3 regions of the Chloroflexus sp. MS-CIW-1 genome follow, and region 1 is predicted to be linked to each of the others. Evidence: riboswitches for the same ligand, from Rfam matches in the RefSeq annotation. Region 1 holds a riboswitch; each other region holds the start of a gene.
The links. A riboswitch is a leader RNA that binds a small molecule or an ion and turns the genes downstream of it on or off. The one in region 1 is predicted to bind thiamine pyrophosphate.

Region 1 (6,951 bases):
TCGGCCCCAGCAGATCAACCGCCAATACCCGCTCGAGATCGGCGCGAGCCAGATGAGTGATTGGGCCGGTCAATCCGATTCCGGCGTTATTGATCAAGATGTCAACTCGTCCAAACGCTTCAACAGCACGTTCAACCAGATGGGCACAAGCTACCGGATCGGTGACATCAGTTGGCACAGCTATTGCTCGTGGCAAGCCGGCTGCTACCTGCTCTAACGCCTCGTGCGAACGAGCCGCCAGCACCAGATGGGCACCGGCCTCTGCAAAACAACGCGCCGTCGCCGCACCAATCCCACTTGAAGCGCCGGTAATAATGACTACTCGATCACGCGGATCCACGTTGTTCACCTCTGTATTGCAGCAACATCTCCTCCGCTGCCTATCCTTCTCCCCGATCTCGCAAGTGCTTGCAGATACCGGCTTTGATGGTCTGACCCGGCACCTCATGCCCTAACATGCGCTCAAGTTCACGGGCGGTTGCCATCAGGGCCGGCAAATTCAGCCCAGTTGCAATCCCCATCTCGTGGAGCAGATGGGTCACGTCTTCCGTGCAAAGATTGCCGGGTGCGCCAGGGGCAAACGGACAACCACCGATACCGCCGATGCTCGAATCGAACATATCTACACCTAATTGTAATGCGGCCAGTAGATTAGCCAGTCCGGCGCCACGCGCACTGTGCAGATGCAGACGTAACGGCTGGCGTGGAAAGCGTTCGCGAAAGGCGCGCACCACTGCTTGTACCAGGAGTGGATGTGCCATTCCGGTGGTGTCGCCCAACGTTAACTGCTCGGCTCCCAGATCGAGCAACCGCTGGCACAGATCCATGACCCGCTCAATTGGTACATCGCCTTCAAATGGACAGCCAAACGCTACCGACAGAACGGCATCGAACGGCTTACCCGCAGCGTGGACGAGTGTTGCCATCTCGGCCACCTGTATCAGCGACTGTTCGATACTCATATTCACATTGCTTCGATTATGGCTCTCGCTGGCGCTAAGAAATACCTGAACAACATCTGCACCAGCGGCAATTGCCCGTCGCGCCCCGACAACATTTGGTGCGATTGCACTGTATACGACCCCCGGTCGTCGTTCGATACCGGCAAATACAGCTTCGGTATCGGCCATCTGGGGAACATTCTGAGGCCGCACAAAAGCTCCCACTTCAATTGCCCGTAGCCCGGTGGCAGCGAGCAGATCGATTAGTTTTATCTTCTGAGTTGTGCTGAGAATGACCGGCTCATTCTGCAACCCATCACGCGGCCCCACTTCACGAATATGCACGAAGTTGGGAAGTGTGGCAATCTCCATTGTGGTCATCATTGACCTCCCTGGTATCTCATGGTAATGGTCGGCGCGCTACCGGGAATCCAAAACGGCAGCATGAACTCTTGGGATGCAACGGTACTATTTGACAGTATGGTAGAGATTTGCGTTCCTTCTGTCAAATGGTTGCAATGAAACGCATTAGTAACTCCATTGTAACCTACTATTCTACCCTGACAACAGACCCGCATGAGATGTGCGGTGCAACGATGGGAAGACAGCGCATAACGCTGAATGGAGGATCCAATGGACTGGTCGAAGCAAGTAAACGACATGATCAAGATGTGGACGGGCACGCAGCAGAAGGTGTGGGAAAGCTGGATGGCCTCAATGCAATACATGGCATCTCCGCAGAGTCCGGAGGCATGGCAGAAGACGGTTGATAGCTGGCGCGGAACGGTGAAGCAGACCCTTGAGGCGCAGGTTGAGCTAACCCGGATGTGGGCCGAGGCAGTGGCGGCGAATAGTGTCAATATGCCGACGATGCCCTCTGTGCCAGGTGTACCGACCATCCCCGGTCTCAATCCGATGACACCAACCTCGCTGGTGGAATGGAGCCGACAAGTGCTGGAGATGACGCGCAACTTTACCGAGAGCCAGAGCCGGTTTATTGAGGGATGGTTCGAGATGCTTAAGAAGTCAGATCCGACGACCATCGCTCGTGGTTGGGATACGACTCAGATGCAAAAGGTGATGCAGAGCTGGCAAGAGGCAATGCAGCGAGTGATCGAGGCCCAGGCCGAACTCGGTAAGGTGTTGATGGGTGTGGTCAACAGCACGGTTGAAAAGAAGTAAGGGCGCGCTTCTTAACGCACCCTGTGTATTCTCCTCTTGCGTTCCAGGTGTCTGCCCTCTGGTCAGTATACCTGGAACGCAATCCTTTTACGCCTCACTAACGCCGTACCAGGCCGCAAAGTGGTGTACCGGGCCGTGTCCGTTCCCCAAACCAGGAGCATGGCGCAGCGCAGTGGTAATATAATCCTTTGCCTGTTGAACCGCTTCAGGTACTGTCAGCCCCTTTGCCAGGCCGGCAGCAATCGCTGAAGCGAACGTACAGCCAGTGCCGTGCGTATGCCTGGTTTCGATCCGTGGCGCGGTGAAGTACTGATACTGTGCGCCGTCGAAGAGGACATCAACACTGTCACCTTGCAGATGTCCACCTTTCACCAGTACCCAACGCGGCCCCATCGCATGAATCATCTGTGCTGCCTGTTCCATCTCCGTCACTGTCGTGATCGCAAGTCCGGTCAGGGCACGCGCCTCTGGAATATTCGGCGTTACTATCGTTGCCAGCGGAAACAAGAGCGAGATCAACGCCTGTTGAGCCTCTGGCCGTAACAAGGGATCACCACTCTTCGCCATCATGACCGGATCAACAACTAGATGCGGCCAGTGGTAAGTACGGGCCTTTTCAGCGACAACGGCAATAATGTCGGCGTTAGCCAACATCCCAGTTTTTACAGCGTCAACGCCGATGTCGGTTACCACCGAGTCAATCTGCTGACCAACAAACGCCGCTGGCAGTTCAATCACTCCTTGGACACCGACCGTATTTTGGGCAGTGACGGCTGTCAACGCGCTCATTCCGTACACACCCAGAGCGGCAAACGCCTTCAGATCGGCCTGGATCCCGGCGCCACCGCCAGAATCAGAACCGGCAATTGTTAAACAGCGTGGTAACGTCATAGTATCTGCTCCTGAACTGCTGATACAATCGAAATCAGTTGGCGGGTAGCAGCAGTAACATCTGCTGCCGCCACCACTGCCGAAACCACCGCAATACCATTGACACCCGTGCGTATGACTTCAGCAGCATTTGTCTGGTTGATGCCACCAATGGCGACAATCGGGATCGATATCTGCCGCCGAATGGTTGTCAGGCCATCGATGCCTATCGGTGGGGCAGCATCGGGCTTAGTCGGCGTCGCAAAGACTGGTCCCACACCGAGGTAATCGGCGCCATCTTGTACTGCCTGTACCGCTTCGCTCAGGCTGTGCGCCGAAACACCTAACAACCGGTCGCCGATCAATTTGCGGGCAAGCGCCACCGGCATATCGTCCTGACCAATATGTACACCATCAGCATCAACTGCGAGCGCCACATCTACCCGATCATTGACAATGAAGGGTACGCCGGTACGATAGGTCAGTTCACGCAGTTCTTGTGCCTCGGTGACCATCTGCCGGGTGGAAACATGTTTCGCCCGATATTGCACGACAGTCGCGCCACCGCGGATCGCTGCCTCGATCACCTCTCGATGTGAACGACCACGGGCTAGGCCAGCATCGGTTATCACGTAGAGCCGCCAGTCAACTGTTCTTGCCGTGCTCATCACGGTTTCCTTTCCAGGGGTGGGTCTGAAACACTCCTCTTTCAGACCAGAGGCGTATTGTTCAGACACGCTCTCAATCAGGCTAGGACGCTACGCTCTCACTCTGTTCCCAATGTCACTCGTGCGCCTGTCCGAATCTGGTCGGCTGAAAGGTGGTATATTGCATCGTAGAACGCCACTTTGAAACTGGCTGGCCCACGTGCGGCTGGAGCCGCGATTTCGGCTGCCAACCCAAAACAGGCAAGTGCGGCTGCTGCGGCCAACGGATAATCACGTTCGACCGCGGCAAATGCGGCAATCACCGTTGTTGCTGAACAGCCGGTGCCGGTGAGCGTTTTAAGCCATTCGTGACCATTATCGACCATAAACACTCGTGTCCCATCGGTGACGATGTCGCGCCGACCGGTTACCGCCACCACGGTTTGGTACTGGCGGACCAATGCCTGGGCGGCAGCAAGTGGGTTATCAACCTCAACAACGGTCTCAACACCCTTTACCACGCCACCCATCCCGGCTAATGCGCCAATCTCACCCGAATTGCCACGCACAATTGAAATCTGTAGCTCTTCGAGTAAGCGGCGATTACTCGTTGTGCGCAACGTAGTGGCGCCGGCGCCGACCGGATCGAGCACAATGGGAATGCCCAGCTCGTTGGCGCGCCGCCCTGCAATCAACATCGCTTCGATCCAATCAGGCGACAACGTACCCACGTTGAGCACGAGCGCTCCAGCAGCCGTTACCATCTCGGCAACTTCTGCCCGATCATGCGCCATCACTGGCAACCCGCCGATGTGCAGGGTCACATTCGCGGTGTCGTTCATCACCACAAAATTCGTGATGTGGTGAATGAGGGGACGCTGCTGGCGTACCTGCTCACGTAATACGGCAATCCGTTCATTGAGTGTCATGCGTACCTCCTTGCGCCAGCAGACGGACGGCAACGATTGAAGGGGTAAAAAAACCGCCCTGCCACCGCAGGACGGATACACTAATCGCAGATCGTACATCTGCACCGTTTGCTCCTCCCTCCGCTGGCATAACCCAGATCAGGTTCAGAGGGTCGGTGTCGGTAGCGTAACGCTGGAGACACCCTCTCAGCCCGGTTCACCCAGGCTCCCCTGGCATAGATTTAATGATACCACGACCACGTATTCCCTGCAAGCCATTCGCATTTCTCTAGCGCTCCGGTTGCAGTAGGGAGAGGGGAATGGAGTATTTACGAACTATTCGCCGCGTATGAAGCGCTGCGCAGCTTCCCGTACCAACAAGCATCTACGGCCAGACCCTGTTTCATCGCCGATCTAGTTCGTCATTGTAGCGGGTTAGACCCTAAAATACGCTTCTGAAGAACGGCTACCTAACGCAGGCTGGATGCCCACGCTCCTAGCGAGTTTCCCACTGCCCCTCTCGCAGGAAGATACGGCAGCCAACGCCTTCCCGTCATAGCTCCACTTCACGCAGGCCAGATGCCTGCACTTTCGAGGCGGCTGGTAATTCGAAGCTGTGCATGCTGAAACTCCTGTTTTCCTGCCCGCAACGTTTGACGAACCTCGTACAGACTGGTATAATGCCGCATTGACGTAGCATCGCTCTGGGGCGATGTTATCTTGTTGTCAAAAAGTTGGAAAGTCAGGTTGTGGTGACAGTAAGCAACCATAACTATCCTGCTTGTCGCGTCTGTCACCCTTTGCAAGACGAAGGAGTCGCGCCATTAGAGACCGGTTTCGCATCAATAATCGTATTCGTGCTCGTGAAGTGCGTCTCATTGACGAGAATGGCACGCAGGTAGGGATTGTTCCGCTTCGCGAGGCACTGGCGATGGCTGAAGAACGCGGGTACGATCTCGTTGAAGTCGCGCCAAATGCAGTCCCACCTGTATGTCGTTTGCTTGATTATGGCAAATTTCGCTACGAGCAGAGCAAGAAAGAGCGTGAAGCGCGTCGTAATCAAAAACAGTCGGAACTCAAACAAATTCGGCTCATGCCAAAGACTGACGATCACGATGTTGCAGTAAAAGCGAATCAGGCGCGGCGCTTCTTATTGGCCGGCGACAAAGTGAAATTCAACTTGCGCTTTCGTGGTCGTGAAATGGCTCATCCCGAAATTGGGCGGCAGATGCTCGATCAGATTGCTGAGCAGTTGAGTGATATTGCCGTCATCGAACAGAAACCGCTCATGGAGGGCCGTGTCTTGTCAATGTTGCTGGCGCCAACGGCAAAAGTGTTGAAAGCAGCTCAACAGGCGCAAAAGGCAGCCGCTCAGCGCGCTGCACAGAGCGGGACAACCAGCACGAAACCTGATGCGGCTGCGGCGGCACCGGTAGCCGAAGAAGAAGTCGTTGCGGAAGAAGAACTCGTCGAGGATAGTAGCGCAGAAGTCGAGGAGATCGAGGATACTGAAGCAGATGAAGATTTCTTCGACGAAGATTACGACGACGAGGAAGACGATTTCGACGAAGAAGAGGAAGCAGAACGGGGACGCCGAAGACGACGATAACTGATGCAATACCGGTCGGTGTTACGCCATCCGGTGGCACTAGAGGAGCTGTTCAATGCCTAAGATGAAAATGAAGACGCACAAAGGCGCGAAAAAGCGCTTTAAGGTAACAGCGTCGGGTAAGTTTCTTCAACAGCGTGGTGTGCGTGGAAACAAGCGTAACCGACCCAGCCGTTCGCAACGCGCCTGGGGGAAGGGGCATCCGGTTTCCCCTGCTAACCGTCGCTTGTTGCAGAGAGCACTGCCTTACGGGTTAGAGTAGGCTCGGCACGGAAGTACTGTGTCAGGTCATTATTATTCGCGCAGGAATATCTTTAGTTGATCGCGGGTGAAGTTCAGGGTTTGGTTTGCCACCCCCTGACCTATCCGTTAAAGGAGAAAAATTATGACTCGTGTCAAGCGTGGCATAATGGTGCGTAAGCGCCACAAGAAACTGTTAGCTCAGGCCAAAGGGTATCGCGGTGCGCGCAGTCGCCATTACAAGGTGGCGCACGAGGCGGTGATGCACGCACTTGCTGATGCGTATCGTGACCGACGTCGACGTAAGCGTGATTTTCGCCGTCTGTGGATTATTCGTATCAATGCAGCGGCCCGCCTTCACGGTACAACCTATAGCCGCCTAATGAATAGCCTGAAGAAAGCGAACATTGTGATTGACCGCAAGATGTTGGCCGATCTTGCGGTACGCGATCCGCAAGCTTTTGCTCGGATCGTTGCCCAGGCGCAATCGGCTGCTGTTGCGTGAACCGATCACTGTTCCCTGCCGGTGTGATCTCTAGTTCTGCAAACCAGCA
Region 2 (6,951 bases), 1.3 Mb from region 1:
CATCCACGCTGTGGTACTAGTTTCCTCCTCGCGGTAGCACTTATTGGTTTTCTGATCTTTCTATCAGTTTCAGGACTACCGGTCTGGCAGCGCATTCTTGCTCGCATTATCCTGATCCCATTGGTGGCAGCAGTCGCCTATGAAGTACAACAACTGGCTGCCAATCACTACCATCGCCCGTGGGTGCGCTGGTTATTGGCGCCGACGTTGGCCGCCCAATATCTGACAACACGTGAGCCAAATGATGATATGATTGCTACAGCGATTGCTGCGTTCGAGCCGGTACTGGCTGCCGATCAGTCTGTCCAGCCTCAACCAGCATCACTCGCAGATAAAATGGTTGGAATGGTCGATACGCAACCAACGACCTGATAGAAACAATGATGCAAGACCCGCGATAGCGGAGGAATGTATGGCATTGGTGGGAAATATCCGTGATTTCAGTCTCTCAGACTTTCTCTCGCTCGTTGATCGCGGGTATAAAACGGGTGCTTTGCATCTGTCGTATAATGATCAGATGGCTCGCCTGTATTTTGAGAAGGGAAAATTACTGTTAGCAGCGCGTCGTCCAGAGGATGAAAAACCTGAATTGCTGGTACGACTCGGTGTGCTCAACGCAGATCAAGTGGCTCAAGCCTGTCGGCTGTTAGCCGAACGTGGGAATGGCCTGACACTCAGCCAGATTCTGATCGATACTGGTCTGGTGAGTGCTGATCGGTTGCAACAAGCCCTGATGAGCCATACCGAGCAGTCGGTGTACGGGTTATTTGCCTGGCCCGAAGGAGATTTTCTCTTCGAGCATAATCAGCGTCCGGCGCCTGATGCGCCACTGGCGCCGACGCCCATTTCGATTGATCACCTGATTATGGAGGGGGTACGACGGATCGATGAATGGGAACGCATTCGCGATCGCATTCCATCGACCGACCTGGTGCCTCGTTTTCTGGCGCCTCCAGGGGAAAAGCTCAAGGGTATGCGCCTTGCCCCTGATGAGTGGAAGGTCTTTGCCCGGATTAATGGTCGTGATACCCTGGCTGAAATTGCTCAAAAGACTGGGTTGAGCGATTTTGATGTGTGCCGTGCGGTCTACGGTTTTCTGACCGCCGGAATGCTGGAGTTGGTCAAGCGACAGCGTGTGCTGGCTGCCGGTATGCCACCGGTCGAACAGCCGCGTCTAAAGAAGAGCCTTGTTAACCGGATCATCAATCGGATCCGCAGCATGTAGCTGGGGCCGGAGCATCGGAGCGGAGGGCTGTGTGCAGACGGTAAAGATGGTGATCAGCGGCGCCGTGAACGCCGGCAAAACCGAGTTTATTAAGACGATCTCGGAAATTGAGGTTGTCTCTACGGAGCGCCGGGCGACCGACGATACTCGACTGATCAAGAAGGAAACAACTGTCGCGATGGATTTTGGGCGCATCGCGATCTCTGATGATCTCGTGCTCCATCTCTTTGGAACACCGGGACAAAAACGCTTCGACTTTATGTGGGAGATCCTGGCCGAAGGTATGCTTGGTCTGGTGATCCTGGTCGATAGTACGCGCCCCGAAACGTTCCGAGAGACGAACCGAATCATCGATTTTTTCGTCTCGTACCGCGATACACCGTATGTGATTGCGGCCAATAAGCAGGATCGCCCTAATGCGTGGTCGCCAGAAGAGTTGCGTCTGGCGTTGCGTCAACCACCGCACATTAAAGTGTTACCCTGTACCGCAACTGATCGGGAGAGCGTCAAAAATGTGCTGCTTGAATTACTTTACGTAATCCAAGAGCGCAGCGAAGATTAAATGCGCTTCATTTTTGGCATGGCTTTGTGATGAGTAGAAATCGTTTTTGCTCATTACAAAGCCATAAAAGTCGGTTGATAAGTTTCAAAAGCCATTTGGCGCATCAGCAAGGGATAAAGGTCTTGACAGATACGGTATACTGCTTTCTGAAAAGGTTGTTGTGAATGGATGTTAAGGAGGACTGCACCAATGCAGAAGACGGATTTTATCAAGGCGGTAGCTGAGCGGGCGAAGGTTTCACAGAAAGAGACGAAGCAGATCATTGACGCTGCACTCGATGTGATTACTGAGGCGCTGGCCCGTGGTGAGAAGGTGACACTTACCGGTTTCGGGACGTTTGAAGTACGCACCCGCCAGGAACGCGATGGGGTTAATCCGCAAACTGGTGAGAAGATACGCATTCCCGCCACGAAGACCCCTGGCTTCAGTGCCAGTAGCACGTTGAAAGAAGCGGTAAAGGGCTAGGCTGGGCCTGTCAGACCAATATGAGGAACAACGAAAGGGATGCGGTAACGCCGTATCCCTTTCGTGTACGTAAGCATCTTCATTTCAGTTTGTGTTCGTAGTCGCAACTACGCTGAGGAAATAGTCACGTCCACGACGGATGAACCCTATCAGTCGTGGCGAGGCACTGCCTTGCCCCAACCTCGCGACCATTGTCGGAGTGGGTAGCGGTGCAACGGATGTATCCCCGTGGACGGGCGCAGCGGCGCCTGCGCCCCAACCGATCTCCTGACGAACACGACCAAAATCTGACAATGCCTAAAGCCCCGACTGTGCCACGTGGCGCATTGACGGCAAGCTGTATCTGCGGCTATAATAAGGCTGACGGGCCGCTAGCTCAACGGCAGAGCAATCGGCTCATAACCGACAGGTTCTCGGTTCGAATCCGAGGCGGCCCACCAGAGGCGACTGCTATAATGCTGTCGCCGATTTTTATTCGAGTGAGAGAGTGCTCTCTTCACCTTTATGCGGTTGCTGAAAAATGGGGTACGAGCAGCAAGAGTGGCTGCCAACCGTCCGCCATAACTCTCTCTTTCCCTCCTTACGTGTGGGAGTGAACGAGGTATGCAGGGAAGGTGAGGAGCTTGCCGATGTTATCAACTTTGACCAGAGCAGCACCTGCTCGTCAGCGCTGGAAGCAGCATCTTTCTGAGCGCACAGCAATCCGGCCAGGCCGGTCGGGTGCAAACGTTGAACAGCCCTCAGCCTGCGCAAGCTGCTTGACAGCCATTCAAATTCCTTCTATTATTTTTTCCAAAATCATCTGCACAACCGGGGGAGCCGGAAGAGTCCGGCTGAGAGTGCGGCCCGATAGATGCCGCTGACCCTTTGAACCTGATCTGGGTTATGCCAGCGGAGGGAGGTTTCACGGGTTTTAATACCGTCATTCCCTACCGTCGGAATGGCGGTATTTTGTTTTTCGGAGTTCGTCAATCGAAGGGAGTGAACGATGGCCTCAATCACTGTCAGCTTTGAAGTATTGCCCGGTGGTTTGCCCGATAAGGCAACAACCTATGCCGCAGTTGATGCTGCTATCGCTGTCGTGGCTGCAAGCGGTCTGCCGTACCGGGTCGGGCCGATGGAAACGACGATTGAAGGTGATTACGATGCCATTATGGCTGTCATCAAGCAAGCTCAAGAAGCCGTCCTGGCGGCTGGCGCCAGTCGTGTGTTTACCCTGATTAAGGTGGACTACGATCCGAACGGTTCTTCAATTGCCGAAAAGCTAGCGAAGTATGAGTGACGAGGTTGCTGCCCCAATTTCTGTACCACCGACGCCGACGACGGCTCGTGCGCTATGGCGCCGTCGTCTGGATGAGTACGGCCCGTCAATCCTACTCGTTATCCTCTTGCTGTTCCTCTGGGAAGGCATCGTCTGGTATCTTACCATCCCTGACTGGCTTCTGCCGCCACCGTCACGGATCGCAACGACACTGATTGCCAGTCTCCCGATCCTGCTCGGTCATACGCTGGCCACACTCACCGTCACCATTCCTGGCTTTAGCTTAGCATTGATCGGCGGTTTTAGTTTGGGGATAGCGTTGGATGCATCGCCCCTGTTGCGGCGAGCAATCTACCCTTTGCTGGTTACTTCACAGACAGTGCCGATTGTGGCGATTGCGCCACTCTTGGTCGTTGGTTTTGGCTTTGGTCTCTTGCCAAAAGTGATCGTCGTCGCCCTGGTGACCTTCTTTCCCATTGTGGTGAACACAATTGATGGCCTGCAGAACGCCGATCGTGATCAGCGCCGTTTGCTGGAAGCGATGGGGGCAAACTACTGGCAATTGCTGCGCCTGTTACGGTTGCGGGCCGCATTGCCTGCTATGTTCACCGGGATTAAGGTGGCAATTACCTACAGTGTTATTGGTGCGGTTTTGGCTGAGTGGATCGGCGCCAGCACTGGACTTGGCGTCTATATCGCCCGCTCGTTGCGAGCTTTCCGTACCGATCAGGTCTTTGTTGCTGCCCTGGTTACGTCGCTTTTGACCATCGTTCTTTTTACCCTGGTAAGTTTGCTCGAACGCAAGATCGTCTTCTGGAAAGGAGAACACTGATGCGCAAATGGCTGATACTTGTACTGATATTCGTCTTGACGGCCTGTGGCAATGCCACTACTTCTGTACCGGCAACCCCTGAGCGGCCCCTAACTACGGTGCGGATTGGATTAGACTGGACGCCAAATACGAACCATACCGGTCTCTACGTGGCGCAGATGCAAGGCTACTATGCAGATCAAGGGTTGCAGGTTGAGATTCTCGGTGCGCAAGAGGGTGGTACGGTCGAGCAACTCGTTGCCACCGGACGACTCGATTTTGGTATCTCGTATCAGGAAGGCGTCACTCAGGCTCGGGTGGAAGGCGTCCCGATTGTCTCTATTGCAGCTATCATTCAACACAATACCAGCGGTTTTGCCAGTCGGGTCGAAGAGGGTATCACCAGCCCACGCGATTTTATTGGCAAAAAATATGGGGCATTTGGTTCACCAATCGAGGAAGCGGTTATTCGTGGGTTGCTCGAGTGTGCGGGTGTTGGCGATCAGTTCGACCAGGTACGGTTTGTTGACATCGGGAGTTCCGATTTTTTTGTCGCTACCGAACGTGATGAGGTTGATTTTGTCTGGATTTTTAAGGGATGGACTGGTATAGAGGCTGAGGTGCGCGGTATCCCTTTGAATATTGTGATGATGAATGATGTGCAGTGCATTCCCGACTATTACACGCCGGTTATCATCACCAGCGAGAAGCTCGTCGCCGAAAACCCCGATCTGGTGCGGCGATTCCTGGCGGCAACTAGTGCCGGCTATCGTTTCGCCATCGAGCAACCGGCTGCTGCGGCAGAGATTTTGTTGAAGGCAGTACCTGAGCTTGATGCAGAGCTAGTACGGCGGAGTCAGCAGTATCTGGCCGGTCAGTATCAGGCAGAAGCTCCTCGCTGGGGGGAGCAGAAACTGGAGGTCTGGCAGGCCTATGCACAGTGGATGGCCGAGCGCAATCTCATTGCCCGAATGATTGAGCCGGAAAAGGCTTTTACGAATGACTTTTTACCTTGATGCGGGTATGAAGTGAGCGGGGCGAGGAGGAGTACGGCCGAGTTCCCAACTTTTCTACCGTGCGTGCGGAGACGCACGGCCCCCCGTTCCGACGCTGGTCTAACCAGCCCTCGTTGCCTCGCCGGTCACTTCTGTTCCTGTACCGTAGGGCCGAGTTCTACCTTCCATTCCCCCGCTTGTGGGGAATGGATGTGCCGCAAGTGGAGAACGGCGTAGGGTGCAATGGTGTGCTGATGCGCTAACAGAGGATTTCTTGCTCTGCACTGTATAATGCGGGCCAGAGGCCCGCGCACCCGGCAAACCCACACGGATCGCGGATCTCCTGCGGCAAGCGCTGACTTTCGTCGGTGTTGTGTGGTTTGCACCGTCGGGTTATCGAATGCAACCCGAACAGAAAACTCTGATCCCCCGCTTGTGGGGAATGGAGGTGCCGCAAGTGGAGAACGGCGTAGGGTGCAATGGTGCGCTGATGCGCTAACAGAGGGTTTCTTGTTCTGCACTGTATAATGCGGGCCAGAGGCCCGCGCACCCGGCAAACCCGCACGGATCGCGGATCTCCTGCGGCAAGCGCTGACTTTCGTCGGTGTTGTGTGGTTTGCACCGTCGGGTTATCGAATGCAACCCGAACAGAAAACTCTGAAACTCTCTGTAAGGAAGGGAAAAGTTCAGCAAGAGCGAAACGTGGCGATTGCAAGAATGATACCGACGTAGATTATCCGTGCTGTGCCAATGTACGATTGACAAACGATGGCAACCCTTGAATTACATTCGATCCGTAAAACATTCGCCACCCCAACCGGTATGGTAACGGTGCTCGACGACATCAGGATGTATGTCGCCGCAGGTGAGTTCGTTGCCGTCATTGGACCAAGTGGGAGTGGGAAGACAACATTGTTCAACATTATTGCCGGTCTGGAACTCCCTGATACCGGTGCGGTCATTATCGATGGTGTTGATGTGACCGGTCAACGCGGCCATGTCGCCTATATGCCGCAGCGTGACGCCTTACTGCCCTGGTTATCGGTAGTGGAAAATGCCGTTCTGGCCACAGTCGTGCAAGGGGGCGATGTAGCTGCCGCCCGTCAGGAAGCCCGTTCTCTGCTGCCTGATTTTGGATTACAAGGTTGGGGTGATGCACGACCAGCGTTGCTTTCGGGTGGAATGCGGCAACGAGCTGCCTTTCTCCGCACTGTGCTCTGGCATCGCCCGATCATGCTCCTCGACGAACCGTTTGGCGCTCTTGATGCTCTCACCCGCGCTCAACTGCAACAATGGCTACTGGCATTGTGGGATCGACTGGATCGCACGGTTCTGTTGGTCACGCACGACATCGATGAAGCCCTGATTCTAGCCGACCGCGTGTATGTTCTCACCCCACGTCCGGCGCGTATTGCGCTGGAAATGCGGGTCGAACTCCCGCGTCCCCGTTCGTATTCGCTCGTTACCGATCCAGCTTTTGCCCGCCTGAAGCGGCAATTGCAATCGGTTTTGATGAGTGGTGAGCGTTCCTCTACCCAATAGGGAGAAGTGAAGCGGAGCGCTTACCCCTTGCGAGCCAGAGGCTCGCGCACCCAGGGCCGGAGCGTTCCTCTACCCAATAGGGAGAAGTGA
Region 3 (6,951 bases), on a different contig from region 1:
CGCGTGCCTTGGGGACGCAGGCTTCCGGCGGACGTTAGGTGGTGTGCGACGGGCAAGAGCGGTGAGCGTCTAAGCACACCGGTGAAGGCGGGGTCGGCGCCCATCCCTCCGGTTGCGGGGACGGACATAATAACTGAAACACCTCAGACCTAGACGATAACCCTTACCGACACCGCCGAGGGTCGGCATTGCCGGAGGGATAGGACCGCCAGGGATACGGCATTGGCAGGGGAGAATGGTATCACACCCGTATCACGTCCGACAAGGGATTTATCGCGGTCTCTGCTCAGAAATCGCCTTCTTTAGCATATGGATAACTCCACAACGTTGCTTGCAGGACAATCGACTTGAACCATGCCTGATGCATACGCTCCACGTCGGCAGCCGAATGCCCTTTACGAGCGAGAAAATCTTTGATCGTCGCGGTAATGGGATAGATGAAGGCAATCATATAGCGCAATGGAATCATCGGTACTGACGACACGCCATCGGTCTGATTCTTCTTGGTACGGTAATGACGGAGCGCAATCTCCATCTGATAGTTCAGCCAATCCTGATCGTAAGGGCGCTGGCACGTATCGAGGATCCACTGCCCGAAACGTTGACGCACTCGTGCCAGGTAGTGTTCGATTGGCTGACCATCAGGACCGGTAAAATAGTAGAGCAGATGTTGGTGTGAACCGACGAAACCGTACCACAGATCGAGGATCGTCTCGACCTGGTCTTTAAGCACCTCACCCGCCATGCGCAAATACTGCTCGTCTTCATCACTCCACAACACGGTTTGTTTCAGCAAAGCAAATTCTTCCTCACTGATCGGCGATTGGGCTACTGCCGCCGTACCATATGTGTAGCCGGGAATACTTACATCACTCATCGCTACCCTCCCTGGTTTGTTCTTAATCCTTATCCTGCGTTTGACAAGATCAGTCTAGACGCGCTATGATGATAAGTAAAATAGAAGGTTCTTATCTTTTCAATAAGTTACACTTATCAGACTATGGAACTTCGCCAACTACGTTATTTCCTGGCTGTCGTCGATGAAGGACACTTTACCCGTGCCGCTGAAAAGCTCTACATTTCACAACCGGCTCTATCGCAACAGATCAAGTTGCTCGAAGAGGAAATCGGCGCAGTGCTACTTGAACGAATCGGACGACGCATTCGCCTGACTGCCGCTGGAGAAATCCTCGCCACCCATGCTCGTCGTGCCTTGCAAGAATTGGCGGAAGCGCAAACCGCACTTGCTGAACTGGCCGGTTTACAACGGGGGGTTCTACAGATCGGTGTGGTACAGACGGTGAACGCCTACCTGATCCCAGATCTCGTCGCGGCTTTTGCCACAACCTATCCAGCTATTCGTCTACACATTGAAGAGTTAGCGGCCAGCGATATTGAGCAGGGTGTAGCCGAAGGCCGACTACAACTTGGTATCAGTTTCACTCCTGCTGAGACGAGTGGAATTGTAGGTGAAGACTTGTTCACGGAAGAGCTGGTTCTGATCGTTGGCAGGCAGCATCCGTGGGCACATCTTCCGCAAGTACCGGTACAGGCGTTACACCAACAGCCGTTGATCCTGCTCTCGCCTGCATTCTGTACCCGGCGGTTGTGGGATCGTTGCGCCCACACGGCAGGAATAGAGCCACAGGTACTGGTCGAAATGAATACGATTAGCAATATTCTGGCTGCGGTACGGCAACTCTCAGTGGCTACTGTGTTACCTTCTTTCGTGTTATGTAATCAACCCGACCTTATTGGCATTCCACTTGTAGACCCAACCCCACGACGAACGGTTGGGTTCCTCTTCCGCCACCACGGCTATCGTTGTGCGGCAACTCAGGCATTTGTCGCAATGGTTCACGATAGACTCGCCGTAAGCGGGTTAACAGCATTTATTAGAGGTTAACACCAGCGTTTTTGGGTTTTGTCGGTGTTCGCCAGGGAATGTCTTTCGCAACCCCACGGTTGCACGTTGTTCCACCCGCTATCAGCATGCCGTCAACGCAGTGCACGGTAGGAACAGTTTCCCCTCCTCACCTTCCCCCAACCCCCTTTCAATCTCCCACTAGGGGCAGGGAAAGGAGATGTGCCGGGATGCGCGGTTCTTCTTCACCTTCACGGAAAGCGGAAGGGTGTTAGCAAGAGCATCAGTCCCTCTCATTTCCTAATCTTCTCATTATGCCCGCTTCCAAAGGGTTCTTTTCTCACATGTCCATCCGACGCAAACCGGTGGTCTCGTTATGCGGGTACGAACAACATCCGTTAACAAACTCAACCAAAACCTGAACACTTCGAGCAGCCCTGAAGAACCCAAAAAACGCTTGACACGCACGCTCGTCTTCGGATATATTATAAATGTTCCGTAGGGGCGCTTCGCGATGTATGCGAGGCTGAGAGGCACCCTTGCACCTGATCCGGGTAATGCCGGCGTAGGAAATCGGAACGGATCTGAACAATATCCCCCGGTATCGCCGCTTTTCCCCTCTCGTGCAATGTGCTTCCTGCGGGCAAGTGCCTCATCTAGACGCAGGGAGGATTGTGATGCGTTTCACCGAAACACTTTGGGAATCGATTACCGACATCTACAAGGCGATTATTCAGCACCCCTTTAATGAAGAATTGGCCCAGGGTACACTCCCACGCGAGAAATTCGCCTTCTACATGCAGCAAGACGCGCTCTACCTGGCTGATTTTGCGCGAGCGCTAGCGACAATGGCCGGACGATCACCTGACGAAGCTGCGATTCTTCAGTTTGTTCACTTTGCTGAAGGGGTAGCGGTTGTCGAACGTTCGTTGCATAACACCTATTTCCGCGAATTTGGGATCGATACGCCAACCCGCCAACAAGCACCTGCATGCTTTGCGTATACCAATTTCTTACTGGCTACCGTAGCTACTCGTAGTTATGAAGAAGGGATGGCGGCACTCCTGCCCTGTTTCTGGATCTATCGGGAAGTCGGTCACGACATCTACCGTCGAGCAGCCCCCAACAACCCCTATCAGAAGTGGATCGACACCTACGCCGGACAAGAATTTGATGAGGTGGTCAAACAGGCAATTGCGCTGACCAACAACCTCGCCGAACAGGTCTCGGCGACTCAACAACAGCGCATGCGCGATGCCTTTATCTATTCATCACGCCTCGAGTGGATGTTCTGGGACAGTGCGTATCGGCTGGAACAGTGGCTGCCATAGTATCTTTTACGCGATGTTCAGCGGCGTAAGGAGATTATGTAAGGATAGCCCTCACCCCTAGCCCCTCTCCCGCGCTGCGGATAGCCCTCACCCCTAGCCCCTCTCCCGCGCTGCGGGAGAGGGGTGATCTGGACAGCCGCAGGATCGCCCCTGCTCCGCTCTTCCCCCCTACGCTCCCGCCTGGTGGAAGAGGAAGGGGAAGGTGAGGGGCTGCCCTCACCCCTAGCCCCTCTCCCGCGCTGCGGATAGCCCTCACCCCCAGCCCCTCTCCCGCGCTGCGGGAGAGGGGTGATTTGGACAGCCGCAGGATCGCCCCTGCTCCGCGCATCCCCCCTACGCTCCCGCCTGGTGGGAGCGGAAGGGGGAAGGTGAGGGGCTGCCCTCACCCCCAGCCCCTCTCCCGCAGCGTGGGAGAGGAAGCGGAAGGGGAAGGTGAGGGACATAATCTCTCCCCTTCCTCTCCCGCAGCGTGGAAGAGGAAGGGGAAGGGGAAGGTGAGGGACACAATCTCCCCCCTCCTCTCCCGCAGCGTGGAAGAGGAAGGGGAAGGGGAAGGTGAGGGACACAATCTCCCCCCTCCTCTCCCGCAGCGTGGGAGAGGAGGGGGGCAGGGGGGGAAGGTGAGGGGGTTCCGCTCAGGAAGCAGCCGGTGTCAGTGCATCGCTCCGCTGAGGAACAGAAAGGGTCGTTGTCACATCATCTGGCGGTAAGAGGGCAATACTTAACACTTCATCAAGGGTCTCAACCGGAATGAAGGTCATCTCAGCACTCACGGCTGCGGGCAAATCTTCGAGGTCGAGCAGATTGCGTTTAGGCAAGATAATAGTCCGAATACCGGCCCGATGTGCGCCGAGCGCCTTCTCTTTAATACCGCCGATTGGCAACACCCGCCCGCGCAGCGAAATCTCACCGGTCATCGCAATGTCATCGCGTACCAGACGACCAGTTGCGGCTGAAGCCAGTGCTGTCGCCATCGTAATCCCCGCCGAAGGACCATCTTTCGGCACTGCCCCTGCCGGTACGTGGATATGAATGGCGTGCGTCTCGAAGAAATTCGGCTCGATACCAAGCGAACGGGCACGCGAACGCACATACGTCAGCGCAGCCTCAGCACTCTCCCGCATCACCTCGCCTAGTTGACCGGTGATGATAAGTTCTTTCTTCCCTTCTACCGCACTAGCTTCCACAAAAATAATATCTCCACCGACCGGCGTCCAGACCAGGCCAATCGCAACTCCAGGCTGATCGATTCGCTCACGGGTTTCATTTGTGAACCGTGGCCGCCCTAGCGCAGTCCGCACGAATGCGGCATCAACGACAAAGGGTAGACTTGCCGGATCAATCTCACCTTCACTAAGGCGACGTGCCACTTTGCGTAGCACTGCCCCAATCGAGCGCTCGAGATTGCGCACCCCCGCCTCACGGGTATACTCGTTGATGATGCAACGGAGCGCCTCTTCACTCACGACTGCTTCTTCGGGGCGCAAGCCATTAGCCCGCAACTGGCGCGGCACAAGATGACTCAGGGCAATTTGCACCTTCTCATCTTCGATATACCCCGACAGTTCAATCACTTCCATCCGGTCACGCAAGGCTGGCGGCACCGTGTCCCACGTATTGGCCGTAGCCAGGAAGAGCACACGCGAGAGATCGAACGGCAGATTGAGATAATGGTCGGTAAACGTGTGGTTTTGTTCGGGATCGAGCACCTCAAGCAGCGCGGCTGCCGGATCGCCGCGGTAGTCGATGCCGAGCTTATCAATCTCATCGAGCAAAATAACCGGATCGGCAGTACCGGCGCGGCGCAATTCCTGAATAATCCGTCCTGGCTGTGAGCCGATGTAAGTACGGCGAAAGCCACGCAATTCTGCCTCATCACGAACGCCACCCAGGCTCATGCGGATAAAACTGCGCCCAAGCGCACGGGCAATGCTCTGCCCCAGGCTGGTCTTGCCTACGCCAGGCGGTCCGACAAACGCCAGAATAGGTTCGCGATTGGCGCGCAGATTCTCTTCGCCGAGGGTGGCCCGTCGCTGTTTGACGGCCAGATACTCGAGGATGCGCTCCTTAACCTTCTGCAAACCATGATGGTCTTCGTCGAGTACCTTACGGGCAAAAGCAATATCGATTGGTTGACCGGTATACTTATTCCACGGCAACTCGGCCAGCCACTCAAGGTAGGTGCGCACCATCTGATATTCTGGTGAGCTAGCATTAATCCGCGCCAACCGATTCAACTCACGGTCAGCCTCTTTGCGCGCCACCTCTGGAAGATCGGCAGCGGCTAGCTTCTGGCGCAGGTCATCAAGTTCAGCAGCTTCGCTCGAATCTTCACCCAGCTCTTTCTGGATAGCCCGCAATTGCTGACGCAGGTAGAACTCTCGTTGCTGCCTGGCGGCGCTCTCTTGTACCTCTTGCCGCAGCTTGGCCTGCACTTCAAGCAACGCAAATTGCTTCCGGTAAAAGTTGAGTACCTTCCGCAGCCGCTCGACCACATCAAAGGTCTCGAGCAATTCCTGACGCTCGGCAAACGTGTAATCGGGCGAATAGCCGGTGTTGTCGGCCAGATGACCGGGATCGTCAATCGAGCGCACAAAGTTGCGAATCTCTTGGGTTACACCGGGGCGCAATTCGAGCACAGCATCAATCGCTGCGTGCACCTCAACCATCAACTGTTCGAGTTCAGGAGTGCGCTCGAACACATCAGGCCGTCGGGTGAATCGAAAGCGCAGGTAAGGCGTGGTTTGGACGGCTTCACCTAATTCGGCACGCACTAACCCGCGCACCACCACACCACTTGCGCCATTTGGCAACGTTCCGAACTGCTCGATCCGGGCCACGACCCCCACTTTGAACAATCGCTCAGTAATGGGAGCGTCGGCTGGAGCATCGGGCCGCCGGGCAACGAGCAAGACATAGCGCCCTTCACTAGCCGCTGCTTCGGCAGCAGCGACTCCCAACTCATCGAGCGTCAAGCTGACGACAATATGTGGAAAGACCACTGCGCCCTCGAGTGGAATGAGCGGCAGCGTCTCTATCAACTCAGCGGTAGATTGATCCGGCGATTGAATATCAGCCTCAGCAGTCGTCTGTTCCCGCACCGTCTCATCATTCATAGCACGTCTCCACATTGCTCCGCGGAACAGAACTTCCGCACTGTTTATATTTTGAAACGCTAGCGGAGGCGTGTCAATGATCGATGAAAAGTTCTAGTGTAATTCTAACAATAGTCAGGTGAGAGGCGTGCGACTGCCTCAGACCAGCACCAATTGCACACCGGCCATTTCGATGCGCCGCCGCTCCTCGTCCGGTAGATCGGTATCGGTAATAATCGTCTCAATCGACTCTAAAGGAAGAACCTTGATAAACCCACGCCGCTGCCACTTGCTCGAATCGGCAAGCAAGATAATCCGTCGTGCTGCCCGCGCCATTGCTCGCTTGGTCTGGGCAATCTCGATGGTTGAATCGGTCACACCGTATCCTGAATCAACCGACTCGGCAGCCAAAAACAGCTTTTCCACCACCAGATCACCGAGGCTTTGCTCAACCAGGGGGCCCAGAGTACCAAAGGTGGCATAATTAACGGTCCCACCCAGCATCCAGACCTGCACATCGCTAAGATGGCGCAGTTCGATAACAATATTGAGGGCGTTGGTCACGACCGTAAGTGGTGTGCGCTGACGTAGATGCTTCACCATTTCAACGACGGTCGTTCCGGCATCGAGCAAGATCGTGTCACCAGGCTGGACAAATTGA

Region 2: another riboswitch for thiamine pyrophosphate. It lies ahead of QTO31_RS11620 (MTH1187 family thiamine-binding protein); the one in region 1 lies ahead of thiM (hydroxyethylthiazole kinase).
Region 3: another riboswitch for thiamine pyrophosphate. It lies ahead of tenA (thiaminase II); the one in region 1 lies ahead of thiM (hydroxyethylthiazole kinase).

The regions. Positions count from the first base shown of each region.
Region 1 covers NZ_JAUBWR010000001.1:1,584,597-1,591,547, forward strand. Annotated here, with positions in the region: gene QTO31_RS06285 (SDR family NAD(P)-dependent oxidoreductase) at 1-340, opposite strand, end outside; gene QTO31_RS06290 (hydroxymethylglutaryl-CoA lyase) at 381-1,322, opposite strand; gene QTO31_RS06295 (hypothetical protein) at 1,575-2,123, shown strand; gene thiD (bifunctional hydroxymethylpyrimidine kinase/phosphomethylpyrimidine kinase) at 2,211-3,014, opposite strand; gene thiE (thiamine phosphate synthase) at 3,011-3,661, opposite strand; gene thiM (hydroxyethylthiazole kinase) at 3,760-4,569, opposite strand; TPP riboswitch at 4,668-4,791, opposite strand; gene infC (translation initiation factor IF-3) at 5,417-6,157, shown strand; gene QTO31_RS06320 (50S ribosomal protein L35) at 6,213-6,419, shown strand; gene rplT (50S ribosomal protein L20) at 6,543-6,902, shown strand.
Region 2 covers NZ_JAUBWR010000001.1:2,906,862-2,913,812, reverse strand. Annotated here, with positions in the region: gene QTO31_RS11645 (DUF1385 domain-containing protein) at 1-372, shown strand, start outside; gene QTO31_RS11640 (DUF4388 domain-containing protein) at 413-1,225, shown strand; gene QTO31_RS11635 (GTP-binding protein) at 1,257-1,787, shown strand; gene QTO31_RS11630 (HU family DNA-binding protein) at 1,977-2,252, shown strand; tRNA gene QTO31_RS11625 (tRNA-Ile) at 2,618-2,692, shown strand; TPP riboswitch at 3,055-3,169, shown strand; gene QTO31_RS11620 (MTH1187 family thiamine-binding protein) at 3,241-3,534, shown strand; gene QTO31_RS11615 (ABC transporter permease) at 3,527-4,345, shown strand; gene QTO31_RS11610 (ABC transporter substrate-binding protein) at 4,345-5,340, shown strand; gene QTO31_RS11605 (ABC transporter ATP-binding protein) at 6,088-6,861, shown strand.
Region 3 covers NZ_JAUBWR010000003.1:191,181-198,131, forward strand. Annotated here, with positions in the region: gene QTO31_RS17950 (protoglobin domain-containing protein) at 287-877, opposite strand; gene cynR (transcriptional regulator CynR) at 1,001-1,906, shown strand; TPP riboswitch at 2,355-2,454, shown strand; gene tenA (thiaminase II) at 2,542-3,195, shown strand; gene lon (endopeptidase La) at 3,831-6,311, opposite strand; gene QTO31_RS17970 (DeoR/GlpR family DNA-binding transcription regulator) at 6,450-6,951, opposite strand, start outside.